2 regions of the Candidatus Synechococcus calcipolaris G9 genome follow, and region 1 is predicted to be linked to the other one. Evidence: predicted binding sites of a transcription regulator. Region 1 holds the regulator's gene; the other holds the start of a gene.
The links. The regulator HrcA, encoded in region 1, represses chaperone genes, less so after heat shock. The targets are predictions, from matches to a motif close to TTAGCACTCNNNNNNNNNGAGTGCTAA.
Positions count from the first base shown of each region.

Region 1 (10,749 bases):
GTAATAAAGAGCAATGCACCTCCTCTTTGTTCATCCTGAGACAAGGTTGGGAAATTCCTCCCTCTCATTTCATGAGGTCTATGCTTCAACGGAGCGGACAATAATCCTCGAACATTTTCAATAACTGCAAATCTAGGTTTAAGTTCAGTGATTAAATCAATGAACGTCAAGAAAACATTGCCTCGCTCATCATTGAATCCTTGCCGCTTCCCTGCACTGCTAAAGGCTTGGCATGGCGGCCCGCCAACGATTACGTCAATCTCGTCAGTCGAACTCAATCCCGCTTTTTCTCGAATTTCTGTGGCCGAGTAATCCCTAATGTCCCCAATCAGTGCCACATCAGGTCGATTTATCTCAATGGTTTTTCGGGCGGCCGTGTCAATTTCGCAAGCAAGCAGCACTTGGATACCTTCCTTTTCTAGTCCCAAGTCCAAACCCATACAGCCAGAAAAAAAACTTAGGGCTTTGAGATCAGGCTTACTAAATGAGCGTCGCCCATGATCAGGAACACTTAAACTTTCATCTTCTCCCTTGATGCGGTAGTTCTGAACAGACTCTGATGCCACAATCCAACGACTGCTAATCCTCTCTCCGCTGATTTCGCCATACCGGAGCAACTGGCGAACATATTGCTCCGAGCAGTTTAGAATTTCAGAAGTTTCTTTCACAGAGAGGTATTGGTCAGCCATGATTTCGGATGCGAAACTAAAATCAGGTACCCATATTACTGCTGAAGCAGTACACTTACAAGCTTTGTGAACAAATGTTTTTATGCTGCCGTTGGGCCTAAAAGGGCGATCGCCCTATATCCCATTAATCCCATTAGTGTTGGTTAGGCTTCCCGATAAATACTCCGCTGCCGCCTCGACGATGGGAATAATCCGGCCGTAGGGCATACGGGTGGGGCCCAGGATGCCAATACTACCGACGGGGGTGTCACCGCGCTTATAACTGGAATAGACCAGGGTACAGGCCCGCATTGGCTCCAGGGGATTTTCCGCGCCAATGCGAATGGTGATCGGGGCATCGGGGGAATGGTAAATAAGGGGGTAGAGTTGATCTTGTTGATCCTCTAGGAGATGGATCAGCATTTGTACCTGTTGCAGGTGGGAGAACTCCGGCTGTTGTAGGACTTCTGAGAGACCACTCATGACAAGGGAGCCGCTGTCACTAAAGGGACTGGGTTCACTGAGTTCGACGAGTAGGTTTTGCAGTAGGCGGGCAAACTGTTGAAATTCCCGATCCATATCCTGCCAATCCAAGGTAGATAGATCCGCCAAAGAGCGGCCCTGGAGGTGGTGATTGAGAAAATTTGAGAGAACATTCAGGATGCGATCGAGCATAGCTTCATCGGGTTCAGCAGCGTCGGCAGCATCAGTATTTTGGAGTTGCTCTAGGGGAAGATCAAAAACAGCGGACTGGGTTTCATAGTTATCGGTAACAACAATGACCATGATCCGGGTCGGGGCGATCGCCACCAATTTGATGAAGCGAATCTGACGACCCAGGGTGGCGGGTAGGGTAATCAGGGTAATGCAGCCACTCAAGTCCGAGAGTAGTTGGGCAGCTTGGCGCAGGATGGTTTCTAGGCGATAGCGGCCCCACTCTAAATGACGATTTAAGAGATGCTCCACCTGTTGGGCAACGTCGGGAGCAGGCTGGACTAAATGATCAACATAGATACGATAGCCGGAGTCGGAGGGGATACGGCCCGCAGAGGTATGGGGTTGGTATAACAGGCCGCCTTTTTCCAGGACAGCCATAATATTGCGAATCGTGGCAGAACTAACATTTAGGTTGTATTCTCCTGCCAAGACCTTGGAGCCAACGGGTTCAGCGGTGGCAATGTAATGATTGATCGTTGCCCAGAGAACGTGTTTTTGCCGTTTATTGAGATGAATCTCCATACCTTCTAACATCCCAACCCTTTAGATGAGCAGATGGGCCAATGGCAGCCTATTTAATGAAACTTAATGCAACCTCACTCTAGCCAAAATTGCTGGGAGGTTCTCTTACTGTACATTTCTTTACGCATAAATATTTGCTTTGCCAACTTTACCAATTGAGTAAGCTCTTTAGCTTTTGCCGTAGTCGGGAAATGGCGTTGGGATACTCCGTATCATTTTCTTGGCTTAAATCCTGTTGATACTGAGATAGAATCTCTTGCCGCTCGGCGATCGCCTGGGCAACATCCTCCCCAAGGAAGGGATGCTCCGTGAGCAGTTGGGCAAATCCTTTTTGCTCAAGCATAAATAGCACCGTTTCGGCCATGGCTTTCATGGTGGTCGGATAGGGAACCCCTAACATCAGCGGAATTTCGCCAAAGTAATCCCCCGGTTCAAAGACAAACACGGGCACATTTTCGAGACGATTTTCCGAGAATGCCGCCACTTTACCCCCAAGGACAATACAAAACGTATTGGCCCGTTCCCCCTGCTGAAATAGCGTTTCTCCCTTGGCTAACTGCTTACGGCAGCCCATTTCAATCAGGGAGCGAAGTTGTAAATCATTTAAGCAATGAAAATAGCTAACGTTTTGTAGTAAGCTCCGTAAACTGGTCTGGGGGGCCCGGGGAAAGGCTGGAGGTGACGGTAATGGATCCGTTGATGGTTCTGTTCCTGGGTTGGGGGAGGCAGGTAATTTGGGTGGGTTCCGGTACCACAGATCCACCTGAGGAAAGGGAATTTCAATTCCATGTTGACGAAAAGTGTACTCAATTTTGAAATTCAAATCACTTCTAATCACAATGCGGCGATCGATGGCATCCACCCAAATCCACAGTTCAAAATCCAGGGAGGAGTCACCAAAGCCTTGGAAAATAACCCGTGGTGGCGGATCATGTAAGACATGGGGAGCAGAATGGGCCAGATTGAGGAGGACTTCCGTCACTAGCACCGGATCACTGCCGTAGGCCACACCAACGGGAAGATCAATGCGTCCATGACAATTACTGTAGTTCCAGTTGGTGACTTGATTATCCGCTAGATTCACATTGGGAACGAGAACCTCAGCCCCCTGAAAAGTACGAATGACGGTGGAACGAATCGAAATCTCGGAAATGTAGCCGGCAATCTGATCCATTTCAATAAAATCACCGACTTTGACTTTCCGCTCAATTAACAGAATCAGTCCACTGATCAGGTTACGGGTTACGTCCTGTAGACCAAAACCAATCCCTACTCCTAGACCCCCCACAATCACCGCTAGGGACGCTAAATCAATGCCCACTGCCTGGAGGACAATCACATAACCAAAGGCCCCAATGACAAAACTCATTAAGGTGGCGATCGCTTCTCGAGTTCCCGTATCTAAACGGAGTTTGATCAAAACATGCGTTTTCAGCATTCGTTTAATCATGCGGACTGCTAGGGTTACTAACAGGAGCAACACCAAGACTTCAACAATCCAACCCAGGGTTACGGTTTCTGTGCCTAGGGTAAATAGGGGTCGGTTAAAGGTTTCCTGGAGCCATTGCCAAATTCGAGCAGGGGTTTCCGTAATCAAAAAAAGGACATTTAACATAGAAAATTCAAAGAGTTCAACATTTATCTCAGGAGTCAATCTTCGGTGCTGCCTGGCGGGTTTTTGCTTGACGCTGTTGGATCATCCTATCAATGGATATTCGATTAAACCCATGACCGGCCAGCAAAATGAAAAAGACGAGGCAATAGACCAGTTGACTGGTGGCGGTTGTCCAGTTTTGCAACAATGTAATACCATACATCAACATTGCCATCAGAGAGAAACCCGCAATCAGGGCCGGGCGGGTGGCCAACCCCAGAGTGATACAAAAACCACTGATCAGTTCAATGATGGGCACAAATAGGGCAGGGCCCCAAACCAAGGCATCGGGCAAAAAGGAATCCGCCTCTCGGAAGAGTTCCACCATGGAGTCGGCAAACCCCGGAATATTTCCCAGGCGGACAAAACCATGATTAAAAAAGTTAAGACCCAGGACAATCCGCAGTAGGGTATAGGCTAAAACAATATCCCGTGGCCGCAATCTGGGTTGACCGAAACGTTGAGTCATTGTGGTGGCTCCCCCATATCGAATTTTTGTAAAGACTCGTCAGCTTCACTTTACCGCCTTCACTGAAGACGTAACATTTTGCCGGAGATCGCCGGCCACAAATGCCCAAATTAAGCTACACTTCTTAATGAGAATCTTTTGCATTGATCTTGTCAATGGTTAAATCGGTTGAATCATTTAACTGATATAGATCAACCAAGAAACGTAAAGATTCCCTTGACCTGTTGCCTCTGAGTCTTTAGGGGAGGAGTAACGTCTATTCATGGTGGCCACCGCGATCGCAACATCCACAATCCTGCAAGTAGAGCAGGTTAGTAAAGCCTTTGGTGATTTCCAAGCCCTGACGTCCGTTAGTCTAGACCTCCAGCGAGGTGAAATTCTTGGATTACTGGGCCCCTCCGGCTGTGGCAAAACTACCCTTTTACGCTTGATTGCGGGTTTAGAGCGGCCCGATAGTGGCAGGATGATCATGGGCGATCGCATTATCTCAGATACCCATACCTATATTCCGCCGGAACACCGCCGTTTAGGGATGGTCTTTCAGGATTTTGCCCTCTTCCCCCATTTAACCATTGCCCAAAATATCGCTTTTGGCTTGCAGCAACAACGACTGAAGCCCTCAATTATTCGGGAGCAGGTGGCAGCGGTCTTGGGGTTGGTGCGTCTTCAGGGATTGGAGAAGCGTTATCCCCATGAACTATCGGGGGGGCAGCAACAGCGGGTGGCCCTGGCCCGGGCCCTAGCTCCCCAACCGGATTTAATTTTATTAGATGAACCCCTCAGTAATTTAGATGCCCAAGTACGGCTGGAATTGCGGGAAGAGTTGCGGGCAATTTTGAAACGGGCCGGAATCACCACCATTTTTGTTACCCATGATCAAGAAGAAGCCCTGAGTATGTCCGATCGCCTTGCGGTCATGCGCCAAGGGAAGGTGGAGCAGTTGGGAACCCCGGAGGATATCTATCGCTATCCGGCATCCCGCTTTGTGGCGGGGTTTGTTAGTCAGGCTAATTTTATCCCTGCCGCCGTTGAGGGCGATCTCCTTCAAACGGATGTGGGGGCGTTTTGCCTATTAACAGAAGCACCGGGTCAGCGGGGGGAAGTAATGATTCGGGAAGAGGATATGGTCTTGGAAGCCAATGAGGAGACGGGCCTGATCATTGCCGATCGCCAATTTTTGGGCCGGGAATATCGCTATTGTCTAGCCACACCCTCTGGCCAAGAACTCCATGCCCGTTTACCCGTTGAATTTTCGTTTCCGGTGGGTACATCCGTGCAAATTTCGGCGGCGGCGGATGCGGTGCGCTTTTTTCCCGTAGATTAGATTAACTTACCCAAATGGTTGCCAAAGCCAACGTTCACCCTGCTGATGCGGCCAGAGCCAAGCTGATGGGCCAACACCTGCAAGATCGCCTTGGGGACGTAGGGATTCACTATCGTACCCAACTTCAGCAGCGGGGGTTTAGTCGTCGTCAGGTACAGCGGATCTATCAGGGGGAAATAGAGTCCCTTCGCCTAGAGACCCTCACCGCCCTAGCCAAGCTCTTTGATCTATCGGCTTGGCAACTCTTGCAGGAACTTGAAGCCGTTGCTATCTCCACCAACCCCCAGGGGCGATCGCCCCACTTGGACGTAGAACCATCCTCAGAAACTTTCCTACGGCAAACCATCCAACGCCAAGCCCTAGAGACCCTAGAATCATTTTTGCGCTTTTGGCCCACCGCCGCCTATGCCGCCCAACAAAATCCAACGGCTCCAGCGGTAAAACTCTTACCTCTGATAAAACCCGTGATGACGCTGCTATCGGATTGGGATGTGAGGGCGATCGCCGAGGTGGGGGCTTGGGTCAACTTTGATCCAACACTGCACCAAAGTGGAGTCCCCGATCTTCCCCCAGGTACAACAGTGCGAGTTACCCATCAGGGCTATGTGTGGGGAAATCCACCCCGATTACTGTTTCGGGCCCAAGTGGTGCCTGGGCAAAACAATAGTCCCTAACAATTTCTCCCCCTAGGAGATGCTCTTGCAGGATCCGTTCAATGACCTGGGGTGTTGCCGAATGATACCAAACCCGATCCGGATAAATCAGTAGGATGGGCCCCCGTTGACACACCCGTAAGCAATTCGCCTTTGTACGATACATACAGAAGGCAGGTTCTGCCTGGGGACGATCTAGACCTAGCTCCCGCAGACGCTTTTTAGATAGTTCCAAGACTCCAAGTCCACTGCCAATCATTTTAGGAGGGGACGGTCATGGGGGCAAAAAATCCCTATAATTCATTATTAGAGCGCAGTGCAAGCTATGGCGATCATCCAGTCTAAAAAAGAGATCGTGTGCGATCCTGTGAATGAATGTGCTGAGAAGATTGGTAAGCAATACCTACCATGTGTAAGGCCGATCTATGGGAGCACAATCACAGGCGTTCCCCAGCTAATTGGAACTTGCTTTCTCATGCGGTGGAAAAATACGTCTTTTCTTGTCACCGCGGCGCACGTCATTGATGAGAATGAGTCGTCAACGCTGTATGTAGGAGTTCGCGACACGCTTGTTGAAATCGTCGGTGATTTCCACGCCACTAACAAGCCCATGGCGCAGCGAAGTAACGACCGTTACGATTTTGCCTTTCTAAAGGTGACGAAACAATTTCATGCAACATTAGGAGATGTTTCATACATTGAATGTAATGCAATTTCTCAGAAGCAGGTAGATTCTCATGGTCGTGTGTATATGGCAATGGGCTACCCTGCTTCGCAAAACAAGAAGGTTAATGTAGTAGAGAAATCTCTAAAGCCCAAGATTTGGAAATATTGGTCTACGGCAGCTTCCATGACCAATCTAGCACAGGAGCTTGACGTCAGCGGCTCGGATCACGTGTTCATTACATACAACCACAAGCAATCTCGCAATTTCGAGGGAAGCATAATTAACTCCATAAAGCCGCATGGAGCTAGTGGTGGTGTGCTCATCGACCTTGGAATGCTGGGACTAAAGAATTTGGCACCCGATTTCGAGTGCGCCGGACTTGTTGCAGGTGTGCTTATTGAGGAGCATAAAAACCATAACGCTATCGTTGCGGTGAAAATTGGGCCTGTCCTTGATGCTATGGAGAAACATGCGCTCTAACAATCGCATCGGGCTGAAGTATTTGTTATCAATCCGCTGGGGATGATGCCTGATGTTAGACCCTACCAGTGAGTTCTAGTTTTTCGTTCATCTCATATCTGGGTTGGTCGTTGGGGAATAAGACATGGAGTTTCTCAGAGAACGATTTCTCTCCTATCCTTACATTTTTAGGACTACCCATTTTGGAAGGGGACAGTCAGAGGGGCAAAAAATCCGTATAAAACGCCAATAAGACACCAATATAAGAAAAATTATACAGAAAATTTCCGTATAATATCTTCATGGGGATCATTATATTCATGATGAAAAAATCCGTGGGATTACGGAACTGCAAACCCTAAGGATGTTCTAGGGTAAGAATATGCTGATTAATGGAAATACAAATTTATTGTGAACATTTGTAGCGGGGCAGGAATTTGTCGTCTATGGTATGACAGTGGACTACAACCATGGGTGAGAATTTGACATGACATCGACCCTTCCAAAGCGACCGCACCATCTCCAGGCAGCCCACCCCCAGCGGCGGCATCACTTTAGCCTCAAGGACTTTTTTGAGTACGACTCTAGCCTGGGTAGCATTACCGACTGGCATCAATCTCGTCAGGTATTGGTCACGGAAGATTTTGTGATTGGACTTGTTCAGGGCCTCGAAGAAGAAGTGGGTTCTGCCTCCGGCTTAGTGATGTACAAAGTTGGGGAGGTGTGGGGACAAAAGGATGCCCAGGTTTTCCAAAAACATTTTGAACAGGAGTACGAACGAGAACTCCGCCGCACGGCCCTAACGTTCCTCCTAGAAGCCTGGTGGTGGCCCTTTGTCAGTGAAGGTTGGGGCAACTGGGAAGTGGATCTGACCGAGCAACGAAATGGTTTTATGTTCATTAATATTTTTGATTCCGTCGTGGCCCGTACCCTAGGGGATGTGGGCAAGCCGGTATGTTATCTCTATGCAGGTTTGTTTGCCGGATTTTTTACGGAACTCATTCAAAAGCCCCTAGGTTGTATTGAAATCCAATGTTATGCCATGGGTGAAACCTATTGCAAATTTTTAGTGGGGAAACAGGATCGGATTGATGCCGCTACCTTTTGGCAAAACGAAGGGGCGACCACCCGAGATATTGAAAAACGCCTGCGTCAAGGAGAATTAATTAAAAAGTGATGATCGTCCTTCCTGCAACTTGAGATGTCCTATAAGTTGAGGTGATTATCAGCCATTGACCCCACTATTCCCCAAACTTTTCTCTGTTGAGTTATGTCATCTGGTTCTTTTTAGGAGTTAAAAAACATATGTTAAAACAACTGAATCGTTTAGCCCTCGATGCCGATGGCCGCTATGCCACGGCCAGTGAGCTTGCTTTTCTTAAGGACTACTTGGCCACCATTGAACCGCGCATCAGTGCATACCAGAAGATCCGCGAAGAAGGTGAGATTATGGCGGATAAAATTCAAGCCCGTCAGAAAGCCCAAAATGTGAATTGCTTTACCTTCAATAACCAGGATCAATCCTCCATTTGCCGTCGGGATTTGGTGAATGCCATTCGTTTGAGTGCAACTGCCGTTCTTTTTGGTGAACTGGATCTATTGCGGGATAATTTTCTGCTGTGGTATCGCACCATTGTCAAGGCTTTTAACTATGAAAATATGGCCCGCTCCACCTACGGAAAGATTTTGCCCGAATTGATGAAGGCCCTGCTTGATCCCGCAGAAAATAAAGTGACTCAGCCCGTTCTCCAACTTAATGCGTCTATCCTATCGGATTAGTAGCTGATTGGTTAAGATGGGATCATGCACAGATTCCATTCAGGACTGGGAAAATCATTTTCTTATGTTGAATCAGTTAAATCGTCTCGCAATTGAAACCGATGGTCGGTATGCCAGTGTATCGGAACTAAAGTTCGTCAAAGATTACCTGGCATCCATCGACCTACGGATTAGTGCCTATGAAAAAATCCGCGATGCTGAGGATCAAATCGTTGATCACATTGAAACTCAGTTAAAGTCCCATAACCCCAAGTTTTTTCAAAAGGGTAAACAGGACTACAGTGATATTTGTCGCCGCGATCGCAAAAGTGTATTGCGTTTATCTACAACGGCCATGCTGTTTGCGGATCTCGATTCCCTGCGGGATGGCTTTTTACTCTGGTATCGCACGATTATTAAAGCTTTTAAGGATGAAAAAGCAGCCCAAGTGACCTATAAACTCCTCCCTGCTGTTGTCACCAAAGTATTAACCCCAGAGGAAAATAAGTTGATAGAGCCGACATTAGAACTCAGTCGCTCCATTCTTGGGGAATAATAGGCAAAGAACCTCTGACTGAGGGAGTTATCAATGCAGACCCAGGCTGAATCTATCGCACTCTATGACACCGACTTCTATGGGTGGATCCAGGAGCAGGGGGCACTCCTCCGCTCAGGGAAATTTGACCAACTCGACCTTCAGCATCTCATTGAGGAAATTGACTCTTTGGGCAGACAGGAGCAGCGGGAACTTCGGAATCGCCTGGGCATTTTGCTCGGTCATCTGCTGAAATGGCACTATCAACCCAAGGGTCGCAGCAAAAGTTGGCGGGCCACTATAGGAGAGCAGCGACGACGGATTTTAGAACATCTTAGCGAAAACCCAAGTCTGAAACCTTATCTAGCTACGGCGATCGCCAAAGCCTATGGGGATGGACTTGATTTGGTTGACCGAGAAACACCCCTGAACCCCCAAGAGCTACCTCGAACCTGTCCATTTTCCCAGGCTCAAATCTTTGAGGAATCGATAGAATGGCCCTAGTGTTCGGCTAAATTGAATTTCCAGGAGTAAGGAGTCTTGAATGCAAACCCAGGCTGAATTGACTACGCTCTATAACACCGACTTCTATGGGTGGATCCAGGAGCAGGGGGCACTTCTCCGCGCCAGGAAATTTGATCAACTCGACCTTGCCCATCTCATTGAGGAAATTGAGTCTTTGGGTAGACAGGAGCAGCGGGAACTTCGGAATCGCCTGGGCATTTTGCTCGGTCATCTGCTGAAATGGCACTATCAACCCAAGGGTCGCTCCAAGAGTTGGCGGGCCACCATACGGGAGCAGCGACAGGAGATTCGCCGTCATCTCAAAGAGAATCCCAGTTTGAAACCCTATCTAGAGGAAGCAATCACGATTGGATACGAGAAGGGACTTCATCTAGTGGATCGGGAAACGCCCCTGGATCCCCAAGAGTTACCCCCATCCTGTCCATTTTCTCAGATTCAAATCTTTGAGGAGCCGATAGATTGACTTGGACTGATCTAGCTGTGGTTATATACAATCTGGTTATATAGAAATATCCGCAAGAAAAAGAAAATCCCTTCTAGGTTAAATAGAAGGGAAAATCCTTTCCTGCAAGGGCCATCAACGGCGATCGCCCCTGGGGAATTGGGTCATTCAAACCAATATTGAACAGATTGCGTTAGCTCATTGTGGCATGACTGCGATCGTAGCTGATCCGAAAGCCAGGATTGATCTTGCCCTGAATCTGATTCCAGTAATGGGATGCATCCACGGGGACACCCATTTCATTCACCAAACGAGTTAAAAGAGATTGCTCCCGATTTTTGATCATCTGATGATGG
Region 1 is NZ_JAKKUT010000002.1:1,900,282-1,911,030, forward strand. It holds gene L3556_RS12180 (DNA cytosine methyltransferase) at 1-689, opposite strand, end outside; gene hrcA (heat-inducible transcriptional repressor HrcA) at 804-1,907, opposite strand; gene L3556_RS12190 (mechanosensitive ion channel domain-containing protein) at 2,056-3,522, opposite strand; gene L3556_RS12195 (DoxX family protein) at 3,551-4,030, opposite strand; gene L3556_RS12200 (ABC transporter ATP-binding protein) at 4,293-5,354, shown strand; gene L3556_RS12205 (helix-turn-helix domain-containing protein) at 5,369-6,028, shown strand; gene L3556_RS12215 (trypsin-like peptidase domain-containing protein) at 6,333-7,154, shown strand; gene L3556_RS12220 (V4R domain-containing protein) at 7,621-8,310, shown strand; gene L3556_RS12225 (globin family protein) at 8,439-8,912, shown strand; gene L3556_RS12230 (globin family protein) at 8,977-9,447, shown strand; gene L3556_RS12235 (DUF29 domain-containing protein) at 9,481-9,930, shown strand; gene L3556_RS12240 (DUF29 domain-containing protein) at 9,971-10,414, shown strand; gene gifA (glutamine synthetase inactivation factor IF7A) at 10,587-10,749, opposite strand, start outside.

Region 2 (10,749 bases), 280 kb from region 1:
GCTTATCTCCTATCTCTCTATGGGATGTATCCCAATAAACAGCCAAATAGGGCGATCGCCCCAGACCATGATAAATCCAGAGCGATCGCTATTTTTTTGAGTTTTGAGGACTTAGCCTCAGATTAGACCTTGATCTACCTTGATCATCTTAGGAATCGAAGACCTTAAAGACCTTAGTAGTCAAAGTCTCCACCCATGCCTGCACCGGCACCGGCAGGAGCATTATCCTTGGGTTCAGGCTTATCAACAATGATGCATTCGGTGGTCAGCACCATGCCAGCGATGGAGGCGGCATTTTGCAAGGCCGAACGAGTCACTTTGGCGGGATCCACAATTCCGGCAGCAAACATATCCACATAGCTGCCTTTGGCGGCATCATAACCGACGTTGAAGTCTTTTTCCTTCACCCGCTCGGAAATGATCGCACCGTTTTGGCCAGCATTTTCGGCAATGCGACGCAGGGGCGAGGTCAGGGCCCGCTCCACAATACCAGCACCGATGAGTTCTTCACCCGTTAGGTTGGCTTCTGCCCAGGTGGCTAGATCGGGGCCGAGGTGCGCCAATGTGGTGCCACCACCGGGAACAATCCCTTCTTCGACGGCAGCCTTGGTGGCATTAATGGCATCTTCGAGACGAAGTTTGCGATCTTTCATTTCCGTTTCTGTAGCTGCACCGACCTTAATGACGGCAACGCCACCGGCTAGTTTAGCCAAACGCTCTTGCAGCTTTTCCTTGTCGTAGCTGGAATCGGTCTCTTCCATCTGGCGACGGATTTGCTCACAGCGGGCTTTGACTTCCTTCTCGTTACCTTCGGCCACAATTGTGGTGTTGTCTTTGGTAATCGTGATCCGGCGGGCTTTGCCCAGCATTTCCAGCTTGGCGGTATCCAACTTGAGACCGGCATCTTCGGTAATCATTTGACCACCGGTGAGGACGGCAATATCCTCAAGCATGGCTTTACGGCGATCGCCAAAGCCAGGGGCCTTAACGGCGGCCACATTCAAGACACCCCGCAGACGATTCACCACTAGGGTTGCCAGGGCTTCTTTTTCAATGTCTTCGGCAATGATCACCAAGGGACGACCGGAACGGGCCACTTGCTCCAGCACAGGAACCAGATCCTGCACTAGGGTAATTTTCTTGTCGGTGATTAGAATGAACGGCTCATCTAAAATGGCTTCCATCCGCTCGGTGTCGGTGGCGAAGTAAGGGGAGATATAGCCCTTATCAAAGCGCATCCCTTCGGTGACTTCCAGTTCAGTGGTCATGGACTTGCCTTCTTCCAGGGAAATAACCCCTTCTTTGCCCACCTTATCCATGGCGGCCGCAATCATTTGACCCACTTCTTCGTCATTACCGGCAGAAATGGAAGCAACTTGGGCGATCGCCTTGGAATCTTCCACTTGCCGGGCATGGGCAGCAATTTTTTCCACCAGGTATTGGGTTGCCTTATCAATCCCCCGCTTCAGGGAAATGGGATTGGCACCCGCCGCTACATTGCGAAGACCTTCTTTGACCATGGCATGGGCAAGGACGGTGGCCGTGGTGGTTCCGTCTCCAGCCGCATCATTGGTTTTAGAGGCCGCCTGACGAATTAAGGCAACCCCAGTATTTTCAATGTGGTCTTCCAGTTCGATTTCCTTGGCAATGGTGACACCATCATTAATGATTTGAGGTGCGCCAAATTTCTTTTCTAGGACAACATTACGACCCTTGGGGCCGAGGGTTACTGCCACGGCTTCGGTAAGAATGTCCATGCCCTTTTCCAAGGCACGCCGGGCGTTTTCGTTGTAGATGATCCGCTTAGCCATAGTTCTGTATTCCTGTCTTAAAACATTGAATGGTGATTAATTGACCTAACAATTGACCGAAAAGTGACATCATCTAAACTGTGACATCACCGCTTCGACTAGAAATCCTAGACAACGATCGCCAAGATGTCTTTTTCCGAAAGCAAAACGTACTCATCGCCAGCAAGCTTGACCTCGGTGCCAGCATATTTGGAGTAGAGAACCTTGTCGCCCACTTTTACATCCATGGGCTGGCGGCTGCCATCATCATTGATTTTGCCGGGGCCAGTGGCGGTGACTTCGCCCACCTGGGGTTTTTCCCGAGCATTATCCGGTAGTAGAATCCCACCGGCGGTTTTTTCTTCGCTTTCGCTAACTTTTACAAAGATGCGATCGCCCAAGGGCTTCACAGTCGAAACACTTAGAGATACGGCTGCCATAGCGTACTGATCTCCCATTTGAAGGTTATTGTGGTTATTGAACTCTCGCCTAAACCCCTGAAAATTCACTCATTCAGGAGAAACGAGAGACTGGTAAAGTGGTTAAAGAGGATTCTAGAAACCGACAAATTCCCGTAGCTTGTCTGGTTTTAGCACTCCCAACCCCTGAGTGCTAATGTACCGGTAATCAGAATCCCTTGGCAATTCCCCGCCGAGTACGGTTTACCGAACGAATTGGACAAACTTAGCTCCCCGGTGTTTGCTAATCCACATTTTGCTCGGTGTTGTTAGCTTGTTAGGTGTTGTTAGCTATGGCGATCGCCTCAACCAACCCCACCACGGGGGAACTTCTCAAGACCTATGCGCCCCTCAATGATGGGGAAATTGAGACCTGTCTCGCCAAGGCTGCAACCGCCTTTGCCAGCTACCGCAAAACCGCCTTTGACCAACGGGCGGGTTGGCTCCTGAAGGTGAGCGATCGCCTCAAACAGGATCGGGAACGGTGCGCCCAGATGATGACTCTAGAGATGGGAAAGCCCATCACCGAAGCGATCGCCGAAGTAGAAAAATCCGCTTGGGTCTGTCGCTACTACGCGGAACATGGGGCCCAGTTTTTAGCTGATGAACTCGTAGACACTGATGCCAGCCAAAGTTTTATCCGCTACCAACCCCTAGGCCCGATCCTGGCGGTGATGCCCTGGAATTTTCCCTTTTGGCAAGTCTTTCGGTTTGCGGCTCCGGCCCTGATGGCGGGCAATGTGGGCTTACTCAAGCACGCATCCAATGTACCCCAATGTGCCCTGGCGATCGCCGAGATTTTTGCTGAGGCAGGGTTTGCCGATGGTGTTTTTCAAACCTTACTCATTCCCGCTAGCCGGGTGGCTCCCTTGATGGCCGACCCACGGATTAAGGCAGCGACCCTAACGGGCAGTGAACCGGCAGGGATGAGTCTTGCCCAAGCGGCGGGTCAACAGATCAAAAAAACCGTCCTAGAACTGGGGGGCAGTGATCCCTGTATTGTCTTAGACAGTGCGGATATAGGGGCAGCTGTCACCACCGGCCTCAAATCCCGGATGATCAACAACGGCCAATCCTGTATTGCCGCCAAGCGATTTATTGTCCAAGCCTCAATTTACGATGAATTTGCCGAGCAACTGATTCACCAAATGCAGGGCTGGAACCTAGGGAACCCCCTCAACCCGGAAACCCAACTGGGGCCCCTCGCCACCCAGGGTATCTTAGACGAGTTAGGCCAACAGGTGGAACAGGCGATCGCCCAGGGGGCAACCCTTCACTGTGGGGGGCAAGTTTTGCAAGGAACCGCAGCCCTACTCCCCGAATTACGCCAGGGTTACTTTTATCCGCCCACCCTTTTAAGTGATATTGGCCCAGAGCATCCCGCCTTTAGCCAGGAGTTTTTTGGCCCCGTCGCCCTACTGTTTCGGGTCAATACCCTGGATGACGCGATTCAACTGGCCAATGCCACTCCCTTTGGCCTAGGGGCGAGTGCCTGGACAACGGATCCCCACCAACGCGATCGCCTCCTGGATGAACTGGAGGCCGGAGCCGTATTCATCAATGGCTTGGTCAAGTCCGATCCCCGTTTACCCTTTGGCGGCATTAAGCGATCGGGCTACGGCCGCGAATTGGGGCGAGTGGGCATCCAGGAATTTGTTAACTTAAAGACCGTCTGGATCGCCTAATCAAAGATTCAGGACTCAGGGTTTGTTTTTTACCCTGGGTCTGCTGCTATAATTGTGGATTGTGTAAATTAATTGACACCGAAAACCCTTGGCAAACGTAGTTGTAGTTGGCGCCCAGTGGGGCGATGAAGGCAAAGGCAAGATTACCGATCTCCTGAGCAAATCAGCAGATGTCGTCGTCCGCTACCAGGGTGGAGTCAATGCTGGGCATACAGTTGTCGTAAAGGATCAAACCTTAAAGCTGCATCTGATTCCCTCTGGCATTCTCTACCCAGAAACAGAATGTATTATTGGTACCGGCACGGTCATTGATCCAAAAGTCCTTCTCGAGGAAATTGATCAACTGGAGGCCCTGAGCGTTAGCATCAATAACTTGATGATTGCGGAAACGGCCCACCTAACCATGCCCTACCATCGCATGATCGATCTGGCCTCAGAGGAACGGCGGGGTAGTCATCGCATTGGCACCACCGGGCGGGGTATTGGCCCGACCTATGCAGACAAGTCAGAGCGTACGGGCCTGCGGGTTCTCGATTTACTGGATGCCGATCAGTTGGCGGCCAAGGTCGAATGGGCGATCGCTTACAAGAATGTTCTTTTAGAGAAGTTCTACAACCTAAAGCCCCTAGACCCAGAACCAATTATCCAGGAATACCTAGGCTACGCCGATCGCCTGCGTCCCCATGTCGTGGATGGCTCCTTGCGAATTTATAAAGCCATTCGGGAGAAGCGAAACATTTTGTTTGAGGGGGCTCAGGGAACACTCCTAGACTTAGATCACGGAACCTACCCCTACGTCACCTCCTCTAACCCCGTGGCGGGTGGGGCCTGTGTTGGTGCTGGAGTGGGCCCCACCATGATCGATCGCGTCATTGGCGTGGCCAAAGCCTATACCACCCGTGTGGGGGAAGGGCCCTTTCCCACGGAGCTTTTGGATGAGACAGGAGAGCGACTAGGGGATCGGGGGGCCGAGTTTGGCACAACAACGGGGCGGCCCCGTCGCTGCGGTTGGTTTGATGCGGTAATTGGCCGCTATGCCGTGCGGATCAACGGCTTGGACTGTGTAGCTATTACCAAGCTAGATGTTTTAGACGAATTGGACGAGATCAAGGTCTGCGTTGCCTACAACATCGATGGCGATCGCTGCGAAGATTTCCCCAGCAATGCCCTGCACTTTGCCCGCTGTCAACCTATCTATGAGACCTTACCGGGCTGGAAACAGTCCACCAGTCATTGTCGTTCCTTAGAAGATCTGCCCGCCGCCGCCCTCAACTACCTCAAGTTTTTAGCGGAAATCATGTCCGTCCCCATTGCCATTGTTTCCCTAGGAGCCGAGCGGAACCAGACGATCATTGTCGAGGATCCTATTCATGGCCCCAAGCGGGCCTTGCTCTACCACAATGGCAGTGATGTTCCGCCCACCTTGAGCTAATTTCACGTTTGATTTTTCCCTTTTTACCTACGTTTTTTCAGGAGTTTTCCATGGCTACCCCCTTAACCATTGAATGTCATCTGCGCCCAGCGGACAGTAAGCCCAATGCCCTGCGCCAATCGGGACAAATTCCCGCCGTTCTCTATGGGCATAACGGCAATGAGTCCGTGAACTTGATCGTGGAAAGCCGGGTTGCCGGATTCCTGGTTCGGGATGCCTTTGTCGGCAAGACCCCCATTGAAGTATCCGTGCCGGACTTACCGTGGCAGGGAACCGCTGTTCTGCAAGAAGTTCAGGCCCACCCCGCCCGAGACACCCTCTACCATCTCAGCTTTTTCGTCAAGAAGCCTTAGGCTAAATTTGAGGACGGAATTTTCGGCGGGGCGATCGCTGGGTTGAGGTTAATCCTTCTAGGGTTATCGCCCCCCTGAAGGATTAATGGGTGGCCCACCTTGGCCCCGCAGTTGCTCACCCATAGCCCGCCCCTGCACGCCCCGACCTTGACCTTGCATTTGTCCCCAAGTACGCATTTGTTCACCCATGGCCTGCCCCTGAGCACCCCTTGCTTGGCCTTGTCCACCCATCTGTTGACCCACGCCAGGGCCGCCCGGGATTCCTCCTGATTGGGGGCCACGTCCTTGAGGGCTAACCGGATTTTGGGCTAGGGCTAAGGGAGAGAGCAAGAACAGTGTTGGAACGGTAATCAATAAGTCATGGATTCGCATAGGAACAACCTTGCAAAACTTGCAAAAAACGTCTGGCAAAGAAATTTGATCTAGATGAAAATTTGGTGCAGATGAATATGCTACTATCCTAGCGATTTTAACCTCAGAGATCCGGCCCCGTACCCCACTTCAGGACAATAAACCGAGATTGCCATGATACCCCTTAAAGGTTTTTACCGACTGAGCTTAGCCTGTCTGCTGGCTCTAATTATTTATTTTGGCTGGAGCGCGCCTGCCCATGCCCTAGGGGGTGAACTGCCCCCCCTGGATACCCCTGCACCAGAATTTAACCTGCCTACCCATAGGGGGGATGGCTCGGTATCTCTAGCGGATTACCGGGGGAAATGGCTCGTTGTGTATTTTTATCCGAAAGACTTTACCTCCGGCTGCACCTTAGAAGCCCAACGATTTCAGCGGGATTTAGACCAGTTCCATCAGCGAAATACCGAAGTGATTGGTATCAGTGCCGACTCCATTGATTCCCATGCCGAATTTTGTGATTCCGAAGGCTTGACCTTTCCCCTCCTCTCCGATACCACGGGTGAAGTGAGTAAGGCCTACGGCTCCTGGTTGGGATTTATTTCTCTCCGCCATAGTTTTATTATCGACCCCGACGGCATTCTCCGCGATCGCTATGTAAAAGTCAGTCCAGCGATTCATTCCCAAGAGGTGTTAACTCGCCTAGATGAGCTTCAACGGGCTGGATAGCTGCCATTCCAGAGGGGACGATGGATGAACTGGCAGATCGATGTAGCCTTGTGGGATTTGTAAGCACTTGCTAAAATGATTAAGTGTATGGGGTGTAGCAATGTATCTGTGCCTATGATCTGTAAAGGTAATTTTTTGATATTGCACAGTACCATTTCTGGTTGCACCATCCTTTACTGCTGCGTGGATTGAAGCTTATATGTCTTCACTAACGTTGACGTTTGTTGCACCGCAGTGGAATACCCTTAGTTTTACCTCAACTCTTTTCCTGAAGCCTATTTTAGACCTACTCCTCAGGGATGTACCTCCCTGCTGTCAGGATGAGTTGCGTCTAGGCTTACAAGAAGCTCTGGTCAATGCCTCCCACCATGGAAATGAGTTAAACCCAGACAAGGTTGTACTGGTGCGCTATTCAATGGTTGAACATCAATGTTGGTGGGTGATTACCGATCAAGGTATGGGGTTTTCACCACCGCGGTATATTTGCTCTGCCGTTGATGATCTACTACCGGAGGCTGAGGCCGAATCAGGCCGGGGCCTCTTTTTAATCTATGAAATCTTTGATGAAGTCTACTGGAATGGCCCGGGCACTGAGTTGAGCCTGTGTAAAGATCTAGAGCGGTATCTGCAAGGATTGTAATGGCATTTAATTTAGCCTAAGAGGGGCAATTAATCCTCGTCCTAGTTATGTCACCATGGGGGCGAGACGTCCGAGGAGGGTTAGGTGTATGGTATCAATCGCCCGTAAGAATTTATTTGAAGATTTACCACGATTTATGGTGGCCCAAGCAGGGATTATGTTTGCGGTCAGTCTAGTGACGATTCAAACGGGCTTACTGGAAGGTTTTGGCCGCTCCTCCACCCTCTTGATTGATCGATCAAAGGCAGATATTTGGGTGGCTTCCAAGGAAATTCGCTATTTAGATCTCACCCTACCCATTGACTATGAGCGGTTGAACGAAGCGGCGGCGGTGGAAGGGGTTGAACTGGCTGAGGCCCTAGTTCTCCGGGGAGCAATTTGGCAGCAGTCCACCGATGGCGAGATTGATCCGGTGCGGGTAGTGGGCTTTGATTCTGGGGGTGAACTCTTCCAGCCTTGGGCTGTTCAGTCCGGCCAGGTGAGTGAATTAGACGAATCCTATGGGGTGATGATTGATCGGGTGGATCAACGCAATCTGAATATTACCGGCATTGGTGATACCGCCGGGCTAAATGATTATCCGGCGATCGTTAAGGGGTTTACCCAGGGAATTCGTTCCATTGTCACCAGTCCCTACGTATTTACATCCCTAGAAAATGCCAACCTCTACCTTAACTTTCCCCGATTTGATGATGCTGATCCACCGGAGTTTGCACCTAGTCTGAATCCAGAAACGCCCATTCAGTTTATTTTGATTCGTGTGGATGCGGATTACGATCTCGAAACGGTGCGCCAGGATTTACAATTGACTCTTCCCGATCAGCGGATCATGACCACCGCAGAACTCTCCCAGTTGACCCGTGCCTATTGGCGTAGTAGTACGGGGGTCGGATTTATTTTAGGTCTGGGGGCCATTGTCGGCATTATTGTCGGCACGGTGATTGTGGGACAAATTCTTTACTCCTCCGTCTCCGATCGCCTCCAAGAGTACGGCACCCTAAAAGCTATGGGGGCCTCGGATTGGTATCTATACCGCATTATTATTGAGCAGGCCCTCTGGATGGCCATTATGGGCTATATCCCTGGTTTAATTCTCTCCCTGACTGTGGGGGCCTGGACCATGGAAACCCGGGCGATCCGCATCTTAATCACCCCAGAGACCGCGGCAACGGTCTTCACCGTAACCGTAACGATGTGTACCGGGGCGGCCCTATTTGCCATTCAGAAAGTCACCCACCTGGACCCCGCCATTGTGTTTAAGTCCTAGGAAATTCTAGGTTTGAGATGTTTTTCGCCAAGATCGGCGTGGAAGCGTTACCTTGGGATTCAATACCGGATTATTCAGGGAGGAGCCTGTTATCGTTAAATTAGCTAAACCCCCCCTAACTACTCCCATTCCTACGGCCAGTGCCTCGGTCTATCAAGATACCTGGTTGGATCGCCTTTGTATTTACATCCTGAAAGCTCAAATCAGTCGAGTGATTGGCCAAAAAACAAGTTTGCCGGGGTATGAGGGATTTGTGGCTCTGTCCAAGCAGGTGATGATTGGTCGGGATACTCAAGAGCAGCAGGCAGCGATCGCCCATGTACTCCGTTCAACCATTCCCCCTTGGATGACTCGCCCTATTCGCCGTCTGTTTCAGCCAAATCGCTGGGTCTGTGAAACCAATGCCTGGTTTGCAACGGTTTTATTTCAGTGGTTGGTGGGCCCCTGCGATCGCCATAGTGTGGATATTGTGGATCAAACAGGTCAGACCCACCAGCAAAACAGTGGGGTTCATATTCAGAAATGCCGCTACTTAGAACAAAGTCAATGTGTTGGCCTCTGTATTAACCTCTGTAAAGTTCCCACCCAGACCTTTTTCAGCGAAGAGTTGGGGATTCCCCTCACCCTCACCCCCAATTTTGAGGACTTCAGTTGTGAAATGGTCTTTGGTCAACAGCCACCGCCCCTGGAAACGGAACCGGCCTACCATCAGCCCTGTATTGCCCAAACCCATGGCTCTTCCCCATGTCCCAAGGTGCGGTAATTATTTTGCAGGGATTATAATTAATCAATTGGGGAGACAATCCCAAGGACAGTTTGATAACTGCCTCTGCATAGAGATGGGGGCCGGTGGGTAAGTTTTATAGTGTCATAAGACGCGATCGGGCCAAAGATTGACTAGAGATTTAGTAGTGAGGGTGTGAGGTTCATGCCTAAGTTCAAATATTTATCGTTGCAACTGGCTGCGGGTTTAACGGCCAGCTTCCTGGCTAGTTGTGGGTTTTTGGTGAGTGAAACCGAGGTAGTGGTTCCGCCGCCACCCCCACCGCCCCCTGCGCCAACCCCCGTTACCGCCGCCCCTGCACCCCTCCTAGAGAGCTTGGCCAAGCCGACGCAGCCGGAAGCGCGCTTGAGTACCCTGAAGCCGGGAGAACAGGTGGGCCGGGCCAATCCCTTTGAACCAGTGAGTACAGGAGAGGAGGGGACAGCCATTCTCAGCAGTAGTGATGTGCCCCTATTACGGCCGGGAACCTACCGCTCGCCGGAAGAAATTAGTGCCAGCCTCAGAAATATCCGCACAGCGATCGCCGCGAGTCCAGGAGGTATTGTAGGTGGCCCCGGTGGTACCATCGCGCCACCGCCCCCGCCGCCAACCCCCACCGAGGCCCAGGGGGTGCGTGTCTTTGGAGTAGCGGCCATTAATGGCATCACCCGTGCCGTCGTCCGGGCTCCAAACGAATCCGTGACCCGTACCGTTCAGGTGGGAGATACCTTAGGCGGTGGAGTGCGGGTTACGGCCATTGAAGCCTATCGCACCGATCCGGTGGTTGTGCTGGAGCAGTATGGGCAAACGGTGCGGATTAGTGTGGGCCAATCTCCGGTGTCCCAAGGTGATGCCCCCCCTGTGCTGTAGTGCCTTTTCGACCTTTTGATCGATCTCTTTGTCTAGTGTAGGTTCCCAATTTTTTCGGTATAATCCTTAGCAGAATGGCTGTGTAAATAACGCCAATATCCCCCATACCCTAGGTTTTATGACAACCTCAGCATCTGCATCAACGCTATCTCCAGACCAGTCATCGGTGTGGATTAAGGGTCTACTTAGTGTGGCCTGGGCCGACGGTCACTTTGACCCTGAGGAGCAAAAACTGATCACGGATTTGATTCAGGATGAAATTGCACCGGAGTTTTCCCTTAGCTCCTTTGAACCCGTTAAGGATGAGGAACTGATTGCGGCCCTGGGCGGCGATCGCGATCTGGCGGAAAACTTTATCCGAACAGCGGTGATGGTGGGGTTAGCCAACGGCATTTACTCCCAGGCAGAGGA
Region 2 is NZ_JAKKUT010000002.1:1,621,611-1,632,359, forward strand. It holds gene groL (chaperonin GroEL) at 174-1,811, opposite strand; gene groES (co-chaperone GroES) at 1,919-2,230, opposite strand; gene L3556_RS10800 (NAD-dependent succinate-semialdehyde dehydrogenase) at 2,542-3,933, shown strand; gene L3556_RS10805 (adenylosuccinate synthase) at 4,022-5,365, shown strand; gene rplY (50S ribosomal protein L25) at 5,416-5,718, shown strand; gene L3556_RS10815 (hypothetical protein) at 5,782-6,090, opposite strand; gene L3556_RS10820 (peroxiredoxin) at 6,244-6,798, shown strand; gene L3556_RS10825 (ATP-binding protein) at 6,998-7,438, shown strand; gene L3556_RS10830 (ABC transporter permease) at 7,527-8,705, shown strand; gene L3556_RS10835 (DUF4033 domain-containing protein) at 8,758-9,468, shown strand; gene L3556_RS10840 (hypothetical protein) at 9,634-10,338, shown strand; gene L3556_RS10845 (Mo-dependent nitrogenase C-terminal domain-containing protein) at 10,457-10,749, shown strand, end outside.
Region 2: a site for HrcA is predicted at 2,380-2,406, ahead of groES (co-chaperone GroES). Genes of this name have one in related genera too.